Regions from separate parts of the Trichococcus sp. genome, predicted to be linked through region 2. Evidence: riboswitches for the same ligand, from Rfam matches in the RefSeq annotation. Region 2 holds a riboswitch; each other region holds the start of a gene.

Region 1 (3,558 bases), on a different contig from region 2:
TGACGTGGACTGCTCACTGCCTGCAGTATTCTTGATCTGAACCTGTATCAAACTGAAAATATGGAATAGAATCAATGGGAGCACTTCGTATTGCAGTTGCAGCGGAATAAAGTTTGCCTGAGAAAAAAAGGTTACAGATGAAAGGATGAATATCTTAAAGAAAGGCCTCAGCAGGATTTCGTAAAAAGTATTTGTCATACTGTAAGGATAAAATTGCAGAATCGAGTATACAAGATAAAGCAACAGAATAGCAGCAAAAATCAGGTTCGATATATAAAAAATGATAGTCAACAATCCGATTGAGAGGGTTCCTAAGATCAGGATCATTTTATATGGTAGTGTTGTAGCAGCTTGTTCATTTTTTGATAGTAACCGTTCCAAAGCATAGGTGAACAGCAGAAAAAGATAGAGCATAATAAGTAGCAGATAGTTGAGTCCATTGAAGGACATTCCTCGCAATGCTCCGAAAAGAAGCAGCGTGAGTGGGCCTGTCAACATCGCCAAAAAGGTGTGGTTCATCAGGTGCATGAATTGTTTTTTTATTGTCAGCATAGTCTCTTCCTTCTTTAAATAGTGGGTAAGGGATGGTAAGCATCTCATATATATTGCGCAAATTCATCATAGGTTAACCTCTCAGTGATGTCAAGGTGCAGTGGGATTAAAAAAAGTCCCAAAAATACTGAGATGAGTACTTTTTGAAGCTTCTTCTGAGACTTAAAAATGAAATTCTCTTATTTTTTGTTGCTTTTTTGATGATGATAGCGTATATTAGGTATGTTGCATTTCAGAGGCTAATTGCAATATCCCGATAGGATTCACAATATGTGAAGACGCCTTGTAACCAAAAAATGGGGGAATGAAAAATGGTAGAAAAAAGATTATTTACTTCAGAGTCAGTAACGGAAGGTCATCCGGATAAAATTGCTGATCAAATCAGCGATGCAATTTTGGATACACTGTTAGCTGCTGATCCAAACGCGCGTGTTGCTTGCGAAACGATTGTCACGACAGGGCTGGTAGTTGTCTTTGGCGAAATCACGACAAGCGCATACGTAAACATCCAACAGATAGTCCGCGACACAGTAACTGAAATTGGTTATACGCGTGGGAAGTTTGGTTTCGATGCGGATAATTTGGCCGTAATGGTATCATTGGACGAACAATCCGACGATATCGCAATCGGCGTAAACGAATCATTGGAACGAAGAGAGTCAGTGACTACAGATTACAATGAAATCGGTGCAGGGGACCAAGGTTTGATGTTCGGGTTTGCGATAAACGAAACGGAAGAACTGATGCCATTACCAATTTCGTTGAGTCACAAGTTGGCGAAACGTTTATCAGAAGTCCGCAAAGACGGCACTTTGGAATATTTAAGACCAGACGGAAAAACGCAAGTCACAGTGGAATATGATGAAGACGGCAAACCGAAACGTGTGGACACGATCGTTTTGAGCACGCAACATGATGAGAATGTCACTTTGGAACAATTGAAAAAAGATATTTTGGAGCATGTCATCCATGCAGTCATCGATGATGCATTACTGGATGCGGATACCAAATACTTCATCAATCCTACTGGACGCTTCGTTATCGGAGGACCAAAAGGGGATTCCGGTCTGACAGGCAGAAAAATCATTGTTGATACTTATGGTGGGTATGCGCGTCATGGCGGCGGTGCATTCTCAGGTAAGGACGCTACAAAAGTTGACCGTTCCGCAAGTTATGCAGCTCGTTACATTGCGAAAAATATTGTTGCAGCTGGTTTAGCTACAAAATGCGAAATCCAATTGGCATACGCGATCGGCGTTGCTGAACCTGTATCGATTGCGATCGACACGTTTGGAACTAGCGAATATCCGGAAGCCACTTTGATAGAAGCGGTACGCAAAAACTTCAACCTGACGCCAGCTGGCATCATCCAAATGTTGAATCTGCGTCGTCCTATCTTTAAAAAGACGGCTGCTTACGGGCATTTTGGCCGTGACGATGCTGACTTCACTTGGGAGAAGACGGACAAAAAAGAAGCTTTGCTAGCATATGTCCAAGCTGGAAAATAAAGTAAACAGATTGATCAACTGAAAAAGGAAAGCGCTCGGTATATTGCCGGAACGCTTTCCTTTTTCTATTTCATATAGGGTGTTCTCTTTTTCTCGATGGCGATCAGGAATGGGGGATGATTGATTTGATTGATGAAGCCGTATTGCAGTACTTTGTATAAAGATTGATTCAAGCCGCTGACATAATCAAGCAGGGCCTGTTTCTCCTCCATCCCGCCAAGGTGGCCGCTGTAGACAACCAGAATGATACAGCTGCCGATCCGCAATTTAGGCAGTAACGCATTGACGGCAGTGAGGGTGGTATCCTTGTGGGTAATGACTCTTTTGTCGCCCCCAGGCAGGTAGCCCAAGTTAAAAATTGCACTGCCTATCTCGGATTTATCCGGAAGGACGTCAGCTACAGTTTCGTGCCCTTGGTGCAGTAGGGTGACGCGGTCCGACAAACCGGTCAGCATTAGTTTTTGCCTTGTATTTTCTATTGCTTGTTTCTGGATATCAAAACCGATCACGCTTCCTGTGGGGCCGACCAATGAAGCCAATAAGACTGTATCATTTCCGTTTCCGACTGTGGCATCGACAACACAATCTCCTTTACAAACTGTTTCCTTCAGCAACTTATGGCTGAATTCCACTGCGGACAACAACATGTTCCTCACCCTTATTCCTGATATTGTAAATCCCTTGGTAAGTGCTGCGGCGTTCCAGCTCGTGATCAATTGCGTTCAAGACTTCCCATTTTTTCAGGCTCCACATCGGTCCGACAAGGGTGTCCCGCGGTGCGTCTCCTGTGATACGATGGATGACGATTTCATCGGGAATGACTTCCAGTTGATCGCAGACGAGTTCAACATATTCGTCCTTCTCCAATAACCTTAGTCTGCCTTGGTGATAGTCCCGGAGCATTTTGGTGTTTTTCATCAAATGAAGTAAATGGATCTTGATTCCTTGGATATCCGAGTCCAGGATAACACGGTTGACGCTCTCCATCATCATGTCATGGGTTTCTCCAGGAAGCCCGTTAATGAGGTGGGTACATACCGGGATATTGTGAGCACGAAGTTCTTCGACTGCTTTCAAATAGGTATCGTAGGAATGTGCCCGGTTGATGATTTTGCTTGTTTCTTCATGGATGGTCTGAAGTCCTAATTCCACCCATATATAATAGCGCTTGTTCAGTTCAGCCAAATATGCGATTGTTTCCGGCGGCAAGCAATCAGGACGTGTCGCAATCATGATACCGACCACACCTTCCTCGTTGACGACCTGCTCATAACGGTGGCGCAGGATATCGACAGGTGCGTGCGTATTTGTGAAATTCTGAAAATAGGCGATATAACTTTTGACATTCGGCCATTTTTTATGCATCATATCGATGCCTTTGCGTAATTGGACGGGCAATGGATCGATGCGGCTCTGAGCGAAATCGCCGGATCCGGAAACAGTACAGAAGGTACAGCCACCGTGTGCGACCGTCCCATCCCGGTTCGGGCAATCAAAA
Region 2 (3,558 bases):
CCCTGTGTCGGTTCGCCGTATTTATCGACTCCGGCATAAGTCGGGACATTGCCTTTCAGGCAGTACTGCTCTTCCCCGCGCAAACAATTTTCGCATTCTCCGCAGGAATCAACCATGCAGCCGACACCAACGCGATCCCCAATTTTATATTTCGTTACGCCAGGACCGACTGCGGTGACCAATCCCGCGATTTCATGCCCAGGAACGAGCGGATAGTGCACATGTCCCCACTCACCATGGGCTGTATGGATATCCGAATGGCAGATACCCGCAAACTTGATTTCGATCAGAACGTCCTGTTCATCCAATTCCCGTCTCTTGATTTCAGCAAATCGGAACGGTTTGTCCGGACCGTCGACTGCTCTTGCTCTCGCTAGTACCATCTATTTTTCCTCCATTATGCTTTTAATTCAAAAGCAGCGTGCACGCTCTTGTAGAAAGAGCATACTCCTTAAAGTTAAGGTTAAGTCAAGCGATAACCGATAGGAAGCGCTAAATTACTCCAGCCTTTTTTGTTTCTTATTATTAACATTATTTCTATTCTCAGTATAACTAGTTTATACTTAATATTGAAACAATTCGAAAATAGGAGGAATCAACTTGAAAACGAAAGCCTATTTTGCTCTTCCGGTTGCATTATTGCTTATGGCTTGTTCGAACGAATCAAACGAAACTCCCCAACCCGAAGTCACTCAATCCTCAATCAGCGAGAGCACGGAAGTTATCGACAACGAAACGGCCTTTTTGGAACAACTTGCGGATTTTGATGCGGAGCATGAGCCATTTATTGTAGCCTATTACGATTCCCTCGACGACATTAAAGAAAAAGTATCCGACGAAACGAATACTTTTGTCGATCCGGAACTTTCTGAAAGAGAACTGCAGATCAAACTGATATTCAAGGGTGACGATGATTATTACCGCGTGGTGTTGAAAGAAATTTAATTACTTGAGATATGCAACTATAAAGTGCGGTGTTGTAAGCTAGCCGTTTCAATTCCTATTATCTATTCATCCAAAATTGAAGGAGTTGAGGTATTTTGAGAAACTCTTTAAGATCATTTGCAAAAATCAGTTTGACTTTCGTATTTTGGTTCGTCATTAATGAAGTGGTTTCGTTTTTGTTTGGCAACAGGATACCTCTTCCCACTATTGAGGATTCCAGCATTATACTTTTTTATTTTTTGATTTTTCTGTTTGAGCTTGTTTTGTCGTGTCTACTAACCTATTTTGTATTTACCATCGCAAGAAAATAATATTTCATGATTAATTATGCAATTCTCACAAAAAATGGATTCACGTTTCTATTGACTCTATCAAAGAAAATAGGTATCTAAATATGAATTTTTTAAAATATAGTAATCTTATTTTTTATGTTCTATTAACACTTTTGATGATTTATGACTATTTCCCTGATTCGTTCTTATCCGATTGGATTCCAATAGAATTGAATGCGGGAATCATATTAAGCTTGTATCTTGTGTCCATATTGTTCGAACGTTTCCGGCGTCCCAAGAATGCGGAAAATATAAATGGACAGATATTTTCATTATTCTATCTGTTCTCTGTGTTGATTTTATTGACCGCTCTAGGCGGAAATTCCGCTTCAGGCATAGGTTTAGACAATATCGGAGTTTGGGTAACTTTGGCTATTTCTTTTGGAGAAATTTATGTACAGAAACGTAAATCAGAATGAAAAGCAAGCAGCCTATGATTCCTTATCGCAGGCGGCTTGCTTTGTTTTTACATGATTTTCTTGCTACGGTTTAACAGGTGAGGCATCTGGGAAAGGCATTATCTATTTTTCAGTGCTATTTCATCTGGCTCTCCAAAAAATCCCGCAGCACAACGACATGATTGATCTCCGGATCCCGCGCGGCATAGACCAATGTGACATCGGTCGCTTCCAACTGTTTCAGAATCTCTGCTGCGGCAGCAGCGGTCGGCGGATTCGTCAATAATTCCTCTTCATATTGTTCCTTAAAGGTGTTAAATTTTTCCCGATCGTGGTCGAACCATTTACGCAAATCCGGGGACGGTGCGCTATCCTTCAGCCATGCATCCAACTGCGCGGCCTCCTTCTTGACTCCACGCGGCCACAACCGATCAACCAAGATCCTGAAGCCATCTGTTTCCTCAGTAGATTCGTAGATACGCTTCATCTTCAGTTCCATGTCCATTCTCCTCCCATTTACTGCTTTAAAACTGGGCCACCAGTTCCATCATCTTATCCACTTGTACCTTCTCCAGGTAAAGGTGCTGCTGCAAATTGGCGATTTCTTCCTCAAGCCGATGCACTTCCGCTACTCTGGCCAGCAGTTTCGCTTGATAGTTCTCCTTACCCATTTTAAGCGCTTCTGCAACAGCAGCCTTTTGCTGCTTGTACTGATGATAGAGCATGGCCTCAGCTTGGCTTTTTGGGCCGCCTGCCGCTTCCATTCTTTTGCAACTTCTTTCGCAGCGCTCGAATTGTTCCTTTGTCATTGTCATCGTGTTTCCCTCCAAATTGTTTTTTTGAAAACAAAAAACCCTTCTTTAAACAAGAAGAGTCGGGAATGTCGCTTTGCTCTTCTTATCTCTCAGATTGCTCTGCAGGATTTAGCACCGTGCCATTGCGCTCGCGCATTGGTCGGTTGCTGAGATGTCATCGGGCCAGTCCCTCGATCTCTCTTGATAAAGAAGTTATTTAATTTTCAAATATATTATGTCATACCCTTGCGCAAAATTCAACTAATCGCGAATCCATATATTTTATTTTTTAACTACATCTGTTCTACACACTTCCTTAGTATACTGAAGAAGGATCAAGCGATCCCGTGTTGCTGATCATTTCTTTTGTCCGATCAACAAGAATGAAACAGCCGCATAAACTATAGTCAGTATACATAGGAAGGAAGAACTTATTCATGAAGAAAAAATATTTGATGATTGGCCTGATTTCTTTTACTGCCTTGACAACCTTTGCTGTCGCAACTCCCGTAGATGCAGCGATGATGGATACGGTGACATATGAAAATCACGGTCAGTATGTACGTAGCCATGCCACTCATCTCCGTCACCACACGGAAGACGACCATCACATGAACGGCATCAGTATGCATGCAAGAAACTGGGACGGACATATCCGTTATTCCACTGGAGAACTGGATCCATCCTTAGACCAATAATTTCGGTACATGGACAACAGATTATAGTTGATGGCATCTTTTTGACCATATAGCTAAATAAGGCGGCATCAAAACCAGAAAGTATTATTCTGGTTTTGATGCCGCCCTATTTATTTATGTATGGGACTTGATTTTACGCTCAGAAATAACCCTTTAAAACAGTTATGGCGGGCATTCACGCTACCAACTCGCTCTGATTGTTCGATTCTTCCACATTATCGGACAACCACCACAGATCAAGCGTACTTCAACGCAATCTCTTCCACGAATTTGGTCACGTCCTTGAAGGCGTCGCAGCAATCCTCCAACGATTTATAGATTTTGCTCCGGATGACGATGCTAACAGCATCCGCATCGCTCTGATAGAGATCGCGCATGGATTGGATGTAGA
Region 3 (3,558 bases), on a different contig from region 2:
TATTGCGATGGCCGGCTACATGTCGATCATCATCGGTATCGGTTTTTATTACTACAAGCGATCAAACGAAAGCTCCGATAACTTCTTCTTGGGCGGACGCAGTCTGGGTCCTTGGGTTGCCGCAATCAGTGCCGGTGCCTCGGACATGAGCGGTTGGCTGCTGATGGGTCTTCCGGGCGTAGCTTATTGGTCGGGTTTGTCAGATGCATTCTGGACAGCAATCGGCTTGGCATTGGGGACAGCGTTGAACTGGATCATCGTTTCGAAACGCTTGCGTCATTATTCCGAATCGGCTAGAGCAATCACGTTGCCGGAATTCTTCAGCAATCGATTCCATGAGGATAAGCGCATTATTTTGACGGTATCGTCAACGTTCATTTTCGTCTTCTTTTCTGTCTATGCCGCCAGCTGTTTCGTCACGGTAGGGAAACTCTTCGCAACCTTGTTCGAAGTGCCTTACATCCCGGTGATGATTGCCGGAGCGGTGTTCGTCGTGTTCTACACGTTCATCGGCGGATTTTTGGCGGAGAGTGTCTCCGACTTTATGCAGGGCATCATCATGATCGCGGCTTTAGCAGTTGTTTTGGTCGGAGGCGTTGTGCATGCCGGTGGTCCTGGAGCGGTCATCGATAACCTGAAGGGCATTCCTGGCTTTTTGGATTTCTTCGGTATCGCAACACCTAAATTGGTTGATGGTGTGCAACAGGCGGATGGGGCGACGGCTGCCTTTGGACCTGCAGGCAATTACGGATTGATCACCATTGCTTCTAGCATGGCATGGGGGCTCGGTTATTTTGGGATGCCGCAAGTGCTGTTGCGCTTTATGGCGATCCGTTCGGCTGACGAAATTAAGCAATCACGCCGAATCGGCATCACTTGGACGACACTTTCGCTGAGCGCTTCCGTTTTGATCGGTCTGATCGGGCGCGCGATGTTTCCGATGGCTTTGACGACGGCTTCCACTTCGGAAACGATTTTCATCGAGATGGCGACTTTGTTGTTCCCGCCGCTATTGGCTGGAATTGTCATGTCGGGCATTTTGGCGGCGACGATCAGTTCCGCTGATTCGTACTTGCTGATTGCCGCAAGTGCTTTTTCGAAAAACATCTACAAAGGCGTTCTGCGCAAGGACGCTTCCGATCAGCAAATCATGGCGATGACACGGATGATCTTGATCGTTTTGGCGATCGTCGGAATCATCATCGCTTTGGATGAGAACTCCGTCATCTTCACGATCGTATCCTTCGCTTGGGCGGGCTTCGGTGCGACTTTTGGACCGTTGATGCTGTTCTCCTTGTTCTGGAAAAAAACGACGCGTCAAGGCGCCATCGCCGGTATGTTGACAGGCGGAATCGCTGTTTTCATCTGGAAACTGCTGGTCAAACCGCTGGGTGGCGTGTTCGGCATCTACGAACTGTTGCCGGCATTCATCCTTTCTTGCGTGGCGATCGTGCTTTTCTCCTTAATCGGGGAAAAACCGTCCGCAGCGATGGAAGAGGAATTCGAAATGGTGAAAAATCAAGCGAAAGCTTAAAAAACGGTCTGAAGAAACACAATCCTGACGGGTTGTGTTTTTTCTTTGTGATTTGTGCATACAAAAGCGAATGTTGGGTGTCCGAACTCCGGCGAACAGAGGATAATCAACCGGTCCGAACGCATTTAGCGCGCATCTGGACGCTTCCGATCATTTTTATGAATGTTCGACCACAACATAAAACGCATCGTTCGGGAAAAACGTTTGAAAAAAAATATAAATTTCTTTCCAAAATCATTGACATATCCGCTGTATTTGTATAGAATTTAGCTTGCATAAATTGAATATCTCTTATTAATAGCCGTTGAGACGAGGGGTCGAAGATACGGTGGCAAACCAATCAATCTAATTATTTTGCAGTGCAGATTGATATTGGGTGCCCAACCTGAGCGTAGGATTATCCAAGTCCTATGAGCAATAAGAGGAAAAGCAGCTGATAGATATCGAAGCTTTCCTTTGGTTGGAGAGCTTTTTTTATGCCCATTTTTTATATCAAAGGGGGAAATCTATTTGGCTGAAAAGGTTTTATTCAATTCAGACACTTATTTGGAAGGTCATTCCGACAAAATTACTTACCAAATTTCTAACGTTAAACCAAAAAATATTACACATATCAAAATGCCGCTTTTCGAAGCGCTTGTTAAATATGCGAAACAGGACGTTACACCTTTCGATGTCCCTGGACATAAAATGGGTGCGCAGATGACGCCATTCAAAATGGCGGTCGGTGATATGACGATGCAGATGGATGTCAACTCCATGAAAGAATTGGACTTGTTGAGCCATCCGCAATCTGTCATAAAAGAAGCACAGGAATTAGCAGCAAAAGCATACAATGCTGATCAGGCTTATTTCTTGGTGAATGGTACGACTGTTGGCATTCAAGCGATGATTATGAGCGTGGTGGGGCCAAACGATACGATCTTGGTTCCTCGCAACTGCCATAAATCAGTGATGAACGGGTTGATCCTGAGCGGCGCAAAGCCGATTTTTATCCAGCCTGAAATGGATCTGGCCTTCGGGATATCCCATGGTATTTCCGTGGAACGCATCATCAAAGGCCTGGATGAAAATCCCAAGGCGAAAGCCCTCCTGGTCACTTATCCGACTTATTTCGGATCATTGAACGATCTGGAAACGATCTGTGAAATCGCGCATGAACGCGGTGTTGTTGTCATCGTCGACAGTGCGCATGGCGCGCATTTGCCGTTCATGCCCGGGAAAATGAAGGATCCGATGAAAGCCGGAGCCGATGCGGTGACGTATTCCATGCATAAAACCGGCGGATCCTTGACGCAGAGCTCCTTGATGGTGATGCAAGGGGACCGCATTTCCGCAACAAAATTACAAAAAGTGCTGAACATGCTGCAATCGACCAGCGCAAATTACCTGTTGATGAGCTCCATTGATGCCGCACGCAGTGAATTAGCGATGTACGGCAAAGACCGTTACAAAAAACTGCGCCCAATCGTCAGCGAAGCGATTGAAGCGATCGAAGCATTCGGCGACTATGAAGTGTTGAAAGCCGACTACATCAAAGATAAATTCGACCAGACTTATGACTGGACCAAAATGGTGATCCGTGTCAACGACATCGGCCTGACCGGTTTCGAAGTCTACACAATCATGAAGGAAGAATACGGCATCCAACTGGAGCTCGCTGAAGGATACGTTGTGATGGCGGTCATCAGTACAGCCGACACACGCGAATCGATCGGCAGACTAGTCGACGCGTTGATGGATATCCGCAGACGCTACAAAAAAGCCAGCCAACATTTCGATGCGCACGTGATGACTTGCAGCATCAACGAATTGGCCTGCAGCCCGCGCGACGCATTCTACGCGGACAATGAAGTGGTCAGCATCGACGACGCAATCGGCCGCATCAGTGCCGACTCGATCATGATCTACCCGCCAGGAATTCCGTTGATTATCCCTGGTGAAGTGATTTCTGAAGCGGTCGTGCAACACTACCACTACTACAATGAAACATTAGGCAACGTCTTGACTGAGGAAAAAATGCC

Evidence for each region. A riboswitch is a leader RNA that binds a small molecule or an ion and turns the genes downstream of it on or off. The one in region 2 is predicted to bind S-adenosylmethionine.
Region 1: it holds a riboswitch for S-adenosylmethionine, as region 2 does, so the genes downstream of both, metK (methionine adenosyltransferase) here and ACTCCX_RS03515 (hypothetical protein) in region 2, are expected to answer to the same signal.
Region 3: it holds a riboswitch for S-adenosylmethionine, as region 2 does, so the genes downstream of both, ACTCCX_RS00150 (aminotransferase class I/II-fold pyridoxal phosphate-dependent enzyme) here and ACTCCX_RS03515 (hypothetical protein) in region 2, are expected to answer to the same signal.

Annotation. Positions count from the first base shown of each region.
Region 1 covers NZ_JBSQPW010000028.1:836-4,393, forward strand. The annotation lists gene ACTCCX_RS08915 (hypothetical protein) at 1-552, opposite strand, end outside; SMK box riboswitch at 791-866, shown strand; gene metK (methionine adenosyltransferase) at 864-2,060, shown strand; gene mnmM (tRNA 5-(aminomethyl)-2-thiouridylate-methyltransferase MnmM) at 2,126-2,707, opposite strand; gene mnmL (tRNA modification radical SAM protein MnmL/YtqA) at 2,676-3,558, opposite strand, start outside.
Region 2 covers NZ_JBSQPW010000008.1:48,966-52,523, forward strand. The annotation lists gene ACTCCX_RS03500 (NAD(P)-dependent alcohol dehydrogenase) at 1-383, opposite strand, end outside; gene ACTCCX_RS03505 (hypothetical protein) at 601-945, shown strand; gene ACTCCX_RS03510 (DUF488 domain-containing protein) at 1,812-2,174, opposite strand; gene ACTCCX_RS03515 (hypothetical protein) at 2,200-2,490, opposite strand; SAM riboswitch class I at 2,570-2,680, opposite strand; gene ACTCCX_RS03520 (hypothetical protein) at 2,907-3,167, shown strand; gene ACTCCX_RS03525 (DUF47 domain-containing protein) at 3,404-3,558, opposite strand, start outside.
Region 3 covers NZ_JBSQPW010000001.1:28,081-31,638, forward strand. The annotation lists gene putP (sodium/proline symporter PutP) at 1-1,534, shown strand, start outside; SAM riboswitch class I at 1,823-1,958, shown strand; gene ACTCCX_RS00150 (aminotransferase class I/II-fold pyridoxal phosphate-dependent enzyme) at 2,045-3,558, shown strand, end outside.